2 regions of the Hydrogenophaga pseudoflava genome follow, and region 2 is predicted to be linked to the other one. Evidence: predicted binding sites of a transcription regulator. Region 2 holds the regulator's gene; the other holds the start of a gene.
The links. Region 2 encodes FNR, which switches genes on or off when oxygen is low (the NO sensors DNR and NnrR bind a similar motif). Its sites were predicted from a motif close to TTGATNNNNATCAA; they were not measured.
Positions count from the first base shown of each region.

Region 1 (3,651 bases), 1.9 Mb from region 2:
GGTGGTCGCCAAAGCCGGTCGGGGCCAGCCGGTTCTCGCGCTGGAACTCGGTGAGCAGGCGCTCGGTGCCCGCGCCGAAATCGCTGTCGTCCTTGAGGGACTTGCCGTTGCGCTGCAAGGCTTGCTGCAGCAGCCGGACCTCGTTGCCCTGGTCCCCGCGGTCGAGCACCGAGGGGTCGTTGACATCGCGCCGGTAGGCGGCGAGGGCGGTCTGGATCTCGGGGATGTTGCGCTCCTCGGAAGGGCGGTAGCGGTCGCTGGCGACCTGGCGGTGCGCGGCTTCCATCGCCAGCGCGTTGCCGGGCTTCTGGAAGTTCTCCTGGTACTGGCGGGCGAGTTCGCCGGCTTTGGGCCCTGCGAAGTAGCTCACGGCCGCTTTCTGCTGGTCCACCGCTTGCATGAAGCGTTCGTAGTCTGCACCGTCTCGCAGGGCTGCGACGAGCTTGTTGTAGGTCTTGGGGCGCTGGTTCTCTGCCTTCGCCAGCACACACATCACTTCCAGCTTGCGGTCATCGGGAATGCGGGCGCCATGGCGATCCAGTGCGTCCTTGGCGTCGTCTGCAATGGCCTGGACCTGTGGAAAGTCAATGTGTCTGTGAATCCACTGCTGTCCTTCTGGCGAGCTGGCCCAGACGTTGATGGTGTCCCGGTGTTCGGCGGAGATGAACCGGATCGACGGGTTATTTCCCTCGCCGTTGCCATGGCTGAGCAGGTCCTGGCGCAGCGTGGACAGCCCGGCCGCGTTGTCCGGAAACGGGTGCTTGTTGGCTTTGGCGTAGGCGGCCGCTTCTGCAATCACGGCATCGACGTACGTGGTTTCGCCCGCCTTGAGCGTCCGGCTCTCTATCGAGCCCAGCGGCCAGGTGCCGCGCTGCCCGAGATCGACCTGGATGGTGCCGATGGAGTAGCCGCTGTTGTCGGCGACCTTTGAGATGTCGCCCCACTGGCTCGGAGTGACGCCAGCCACGCTCAGCCGGTAGGAGCTGTTGCCGCCCTCTGTCCCCCGACCGACGACGAAATAGACGGCGCCACTGCGCTGGATCGGGTCGTTGATATCGATGTATGCCATGTTGTTCCTCCCTGCGAGCTCTGCCTGACGTTGGTGTTCTGGGGTCAGTTCAGATCAAGATGCAGTTGCAGCTGCTGCCGGCGCTGTGCGATCCACCGGATCTCGTTCGTCGAGACGGACAGATCCGAACTGCCGCCCTGCGGGTAGTAGACCGACGTGGCGAAGCCTCGCTCGTTGTCCAGGAAGGTGGCCCATGCGGCCTGAGATGTCACCAGGGACTTGCGCTGCTCCTCGCTGAGCTTGCCCGCCAGTTGCTTGTAGAGCAGATTCAGCTGCTTGAGCTGCCATGCCTTTTCGTTCTGGATGCACGGCGCCTGCTCCAACCGCCCGTTGGCCTTCTTCATACAGTCCAGGTAGGTCTTGCTTTCCAGCTGCCCGAGCGGGGGCGGGGCTTCCGGGGTTTCGCTGGCGGTGGTGGCGCAGCTGGCGGCGCCCAGGGACAGGGCGAGGAGGGCGATTCGGATGGGTTTCATGGTGGGTGGTGTGACAGCGGTGGACAGAACCAGGCAAGGCCCGGGAACCCCAAAAATGCTAGCACTTTGGTATGCAACGACTTGTAAGACCCACCCCCTTCGGCGGGTGCCGCCCCGCGAGGCTTGACATGTATCAAACCCCCTGGCACCCGGTTCCGCCATATTCGGGGAACCATTCGCCGACCGGACGGTCGGCTATGCACAGCCGGAGACAACACCCATGACCCACGAAGCCCTGCGCGTCATTCGCGAAGAACACGCCACCCTGGCAGCCATGCTGCAGTCGCTGATGCAGCTGGTGCGGCGCGGGCCCGAGGTCAACGGTCTGGACGATTCCGGTCGCTTTTTCGATGTGCTGCGCGCGATGCTGTTCTACATCGACGAGTTCCCCGAGCGGCACCACCACCCCAAGGAGTCGGACCTGCTGTTCCCGCGCGTGGTCAAGGCCGCACCGCACACCATGGCCACCATCGACCAGCTCGAGCGCGACCACCTGCGCGGCGAGCCCCGGGTCCGCGAACTCATGCACATGCTGGTGGCCTGGGAGCTGCTGGGCGACGGGCGCCGGGCGGCCTTCGTCGACGAGGTCACGCGCTATGTCGACTTCTATCTGGAGCACATGCGGCTGGAAGAGACCGTGATCCTGCCGGAGGCCGAGCGCCACCTCACCGAAACCGACTGGCACGCGCTGAACGCCGCCTTCGCGACCAACCAGGACCCGCTGAACGGCCGCATTCCGCGCGACCCGCAGTTCGACCGCCTGTTTACCCGCATCGTGATGAAGGCGCCGGCGCCGGTCGGTCTCGGCGGCTGAAGGAGGTCCCCCACGCTCCGCCACTGGCGTGGGTCGCTGCCCCCCAGGGGGGCGCGAATCCAGCTTGGGGCGGCCCGGCGCTGGATTCCTTGGCCCCCACGCTCCGCCGCTGCGCGGGTCGCGGTTGCCTTGACGCGCCACAATGGGCGGATGCCCCTTTCCTCGCCGCACGACCCCATTCCCTACGGGCGCCTGGCCCTGGCGCTCTCGCTCGGTGCGGCGGTGTCGCTGGGCATCACACGCTTTGCCTACGGGCTGCTGCTGCCACCGATGCGCGAGGACCTGGGCTGGAGCTATGCGCTGGCCGGGTCGATGAACACGGCCAACGCCGTGGGCTACCTGCTCGGCGCGATGGCCATGGCCCGGCTGCTGCAGCGCACGTCGCCCAGCCGGCTGTTCGTGGTCGGGGCCGTGCTGGCCACGCTGTTCATGGCGGCCAGCGGCTTTTTCACCAGTGCCGCGGCGCTGCTGCTGCAGCGGCTGCTGGCGGGTGTGGCCAGCGGCCTGGTGTTCAGCACCGGTGGCCTGCTGGCGGCGCGGCTGGGGACGCGGCAGCCACAGCGCAGCGGCCTGCTGCTGGGCCTGTACTACGGGGGCACGGGCATCGGCATCGCGCTGTCGGCGCTGGGGGTGCCGCTGGTGCTGGACATGGCGCAGGGACGGCCGCACGCCTGGTCCTGGGGCTGGTGGGCGATGGCGCTGCTGTGCGCGGGCGCCACGGCGCTGATGGTCTGGCCGGCCCGCGTGCTGGACCGGCTGGAGGCCACGCCGCCGCAGGCCGCCAGCGGTGCCGCCGGGTCCACGGTGTCGCTGCGCCCCTTCCGCTGGCGCGACTTTGCCTTCGGCCTGCTGGGTTACATGGGCTTCGGCATCGGCTACATCGGCTACATGACTTTCGTGATCGCGCTGCTGCGCGAGCAGGGCGCCAGCGCGGCGGCGGTGTCCACCTTCTACGCGCTGCTGGGCCTGGCGGTGATCGCGTCCTCGCGCATCTGGGCCGGCCTGCTGGACCGCCACCGCGACGGCCAGCCGCTGGCGCGCCTGAACGCGCTGCTGGGGGTGGCCGCCATCGTGCCGGCGCTGACCACCGCCTGGCCGCTGCTGCTGGCCTCGGGCCTGCTGTTCGGCGCGGTGTTCCTGTCGGTGGTGGCCAGCACCACCGCCCTGGTGCGCCACAACCTGCCGCCGACGCAGTGGGCGGCCGGCATCAGCGCGTTCACCGTGACCTTCGCAGCCGGGCAGATCGTTGGCCCCACGGTGGTGGGTTTCATCGCCGACGGCCCCGGCGGCCTGGC
Region 1 is NZ_CP037867.1:123,454-127,104, forward strand. Features, by position in the region: gene HPF_RS00565 (peptidoglycan-binding domain-containing protein) at 1-1,069, opposite strand, end outside; gene HPF_RS00570 (lysozyme inhibitor LprI family protein) at 1,114-1,542, opposite strand; gene HPF_RS00575 (hemerythrin domain-containing protein) at 1,763-2,356, shown strand; gene HPF_RS00580 (YbfB/YjiJ family MFS transporter) at 2,507-3,651, shown strand, end outside.
Region 1: HPF_RS00575 (hemerythrin domain-containing protein) is a predicted target of FNR. The motif match lies at 1,666-1,679, and genes of this name have one in related genera.

Region 2 (3,651 bases):
ACCGAGTCGCCGCAGCGCTACCAGATCAGCGTCGACGGTCTTGAGGGCGTGATGATCGCGTCGGAAACCGAGGTGGAAGTGCTTTCCACGGAAGTGCGTTCCGCCGCCGTGCGGGTGCAGCTCCCGCCCAACGCCGCGCCCGCCGGGTCGCACCCGATACGGTTCACCGTCCGGTCCACCGCCGCTGATGCGTCCGAGGTGGTGGAGAAGGCGGTCTTCATCGTTCCGCGCTAAACTGAAATTACACGCCTTATGGAACAAGTCATGTCAGCAATACCTCGTCCAGTCGACCGCGCGCCAAGCACGCCCTGGTGGAAAGTCCCGCACATGTGGATGGTGGTGGGAGGTCCTTTGCTGGTGATCGTTGCCGGCTTGGTCACCGTGGTCATCGCGGTGAAGAATCCGGACCCTGTGCTCAACAAGTCCGACTACGAAAGGGATCTTGCGGCGGCTCAGCGGCTGGAAGGGCAGGCCAAGGTCGATGCGATGGCCAAGTTGCAGCCGGCCCATCAGGCCCGCAATCACGCCGCCTCTCCCGTCGTCCCGGCGGCACCCTCCAAGTAGGACGCCACACCGCCGGATGTGACAACACAGGAGTGAAGGAGACGCATCATGAATGCTCAGCGGTGGATGTGGATAGCCTGGCCTGCCTTTCTGGTGGCTGCTGTGCTTGAGATGGTTGTTTTCGCCATGGTCGACCCTGGTGATCTCCATTGGTTCGGCAGCCCCCTGGAGTTGTCTCGCCAAGCCATCTACACCTTGGCGTTCTTTGTGTTCTGGGGCGTCACCATGGCATCGAGCGCGCTGACCACCCTGTTGTCCATGTCTCCGTTCGAAGTCAACCGCTGCCCGGTTCCCGAAGCGGAGCGCCCCCGGGACTGCGCCCGCAACGGCGGGTGCGGCTAACCCTCGGATTGCACACAAAGAGAAACCCCGCTCAGGCCTTGGGCCCAAGCGGGGTTTCTTTCGTTCAAACGCCCAGACTCAACGGCAGCTCTGAGGGTTCACGATCTGCTTGAGTGCATCGGTGTTCTTGATGTGTACGTAGCGTTGTTTGACTTCGATGGTGCCTTCCTCAACGAACTTCGAGAAAGTCCTGCTCACGGTCTCGAGCTTCATGCCCAGGTAACTTCCAATCTCCTCCCGGGTCATCCGAAGGATGAGCTCTGACTGCGAGAAACCTCGTGCATGCAGACGCTGGACGAGATTGAGAAGGAACGCTGCGAGACGTTCCTCGGCACGCATGCTGCCCAGCAGCAGCATGACACTGTGATCGCGGACGATTTCCCGGCTCATGATCTTGTGGACATGGTGTTGCAGTGTGGTGAACTCCCGCGAGAGTTCCTCGACCTGGTCAAACGGCATCACACAGACCTCGGCGTCCTCAAGCGCAATCGCGTCGCAGGAATGGCGGTCGCTGACGATGCCGTCCATGCCGATGATTTCTCCGGTCATCTGGAAGCCGGTGACCTGGTCTCGCCCATCGGCCGTGGTCACGCAGGTTTTGAAGAAGCCCGAGCGCACTGCGTAGAGCGAAGTGAACTTGTCGCCGGTGTTGAACAGCGCGGTTCCCCGCTTGATCCTCCTGCGCGTGGAGATCACGGTGTCCAGCTTGCCCATTTCCTCGGGATTGAGGCCCATTGGCAAACACAACTCCCGAAGGTTGCAGCTGGAACAGGCGACTTTGATGCTGTGAATGTCCATAAATCTTCCAGATTTCTCCCGAAGCTTAACGCATGGCCACAAGTGCCAGCAAGGCGGGCGCGCTCATCCTCGTTGCACGCATGGGGGAAAACCCGGGGCTTGGACGGCCCTTGATCTTGATCAAGGGTGCGATTTCTGCCTTGGTGCACATTCGCGCTGAGAACTGGAGAATTGTTTGTGAGTCACGCCATTTCAGACGAATTGCTCAAGCGATTCGACATCCCGGGGCCCCGCTACACCTCGTACCCCACCGCGGACCGCTTTGTAGAAGCGTTCACGGAGAGCGACTACATCCAGGCGCTGGAACAGCGTCGGGCAGGCTCGCTCGCGCTGCCGTTGTCGCTGTACGTCCATATTCCTTTCTGCGAGTCCGTTTGCTACTACTGTGCCTGCAACAAGGTCATTACCAAGCACCACGAGAGGGCTGCGGAGTACCTGCGGTATCTGTCGCGTGAGGTGGAGTTGCAGGTGCAGCATTTCGGCAAGGGGCATGCCGTGTCCCAGCTGCATCTGGGAGGAGGGACGCCGACCTTCCTGTCCGACGCCGAGCTGGAAGATCTGCTGACGATGATCCGGCGCAACTTCACTCTCGTGCCCGGAGGCGAGTACTCCATTGAGGTCGACCCCCGCACCGTGACGGACCAGCGTTTGCAGACCCTGGCCAGGCTGGGGTTCAACCGCCTGAGTTTCGGTGTCCAGGATTTCGATCCTGCTGTTCAGAAAGCGGTGCACCGGGTGCAGCCGGCCGAACAGGTGTTCGCACTGGTCGAGACAGCCCGCAAGATCGGGTTTGAGTCGGTCAACGTGGACCTCATTTATGGGCTGCCGCTGCAGACCCCTGAGTCGTTTGCCCGTACGCTTGCCCAAGTCAACCAGTTGCGCCCCGACCGCATCGCGCTGTATGCCTACGCGCATCTTCCGGCGCGTTTCAAGCCGCAACGGCGAATCGTCGCTGCCGAACTGCCCAGCGCGGGAGACAAGCTGTCGATGCTGTCGGCTTCGCTGGATGCCATGAGTGATGCGGGGTATGTCTATGTCGGCATGGATCACTTTGCGCTGCCCACGGATGCGCTGGCGGTGGCCAAGCGTCAAGGGCGCCTGCACCGGAATTTCCAGGGCTACAGCACGCAGCCGGATTGCGACCTGATCGCTTTGGGTGTCTCGGCCATCGGCCGCATCGGCGCGACCTACAGCCAGAACGCCAAGACGATCGAGGAGTACTACGATGCGCTGGACCAGGGCCGGCTGCCGATCGTGCGCGGGCTGGCACTGACCAGGGACGACCTGCTGCGCCGCTCCGTGATCATGTCGCTGATGTGTCAGGGTCAGCTTCAGTTCGAATCGATCAACCTGGGGCACTTGATCGACTGCAAGAGCTACTTTGCGCGCGAGTTGGAGGTACTGGCTGGCTATGCCGAACACGGACTGGTTCGCATCGACGACTCAGGTGTGGAGGTGACGCCATCGGGCTGGTATCTGGTTCGCGCCATTGCCATGGTTTTCGACAAAAACCTGCAGGTCGACCAGGACCGGGCGCGTTTCTCCAAGATCATCTGACTCGCGTGGTTTCGAACCGGCGCGAGGGCTGCGACTGCTAGAGTTCTGCCATGCAAACATCCATGGCACTCACCGCACTGTTCATGGGGATCGCTGGTGGTCCCCATTGTGTCGCCATGTGTGGTGCCGCGTGTGCGGGCATCAGTCGTGGCGGGACCGGGCGCCAGAGCACTTCGGCTCTGCTGACCTTCCAGGCCGGACGACTGCTTGGCTACTCCCTCTTCGGGGCGATTGCAGCAGGCTCGGTGCAAGGCCTGGCCTGGCTGGGAACCAACACCTCGGTGATCCGGCCGGTCTGGACCATGTTTCACGTGGCAGCCATGCTGCTTGGTTTGGTGCTGATCTGGCAGGCTCGCCAGCCAGCATGGCTCGACGGGCTGGCCCAAGGCG
Region 2 is NZ_CP037867.1:3,127,788-3,131,438, reverse strand. Features, by position in the region: gene ccoG (cytochrome c oxidase accessory protein CcoG) at 1-234, shown strand, start outside; gene HPF_RS14980 (FixH family protein) at 328-564, shown strand; gene HPF_RS14975 (hypothetical protein) at 613-906, shown strand; gene fnr (fumarate/nitrate reduction transcriptional regulator Fnr) at 985-1,704, opposite strand; gene hemN (oxygen-independent coproporphyrinogen III oxidase) at 1,882-3,261, shown strand; gene HPF_RS14960 (sulfite exporter TauE/SafE family protein) at 3,312-3,651, shown strand, end outside.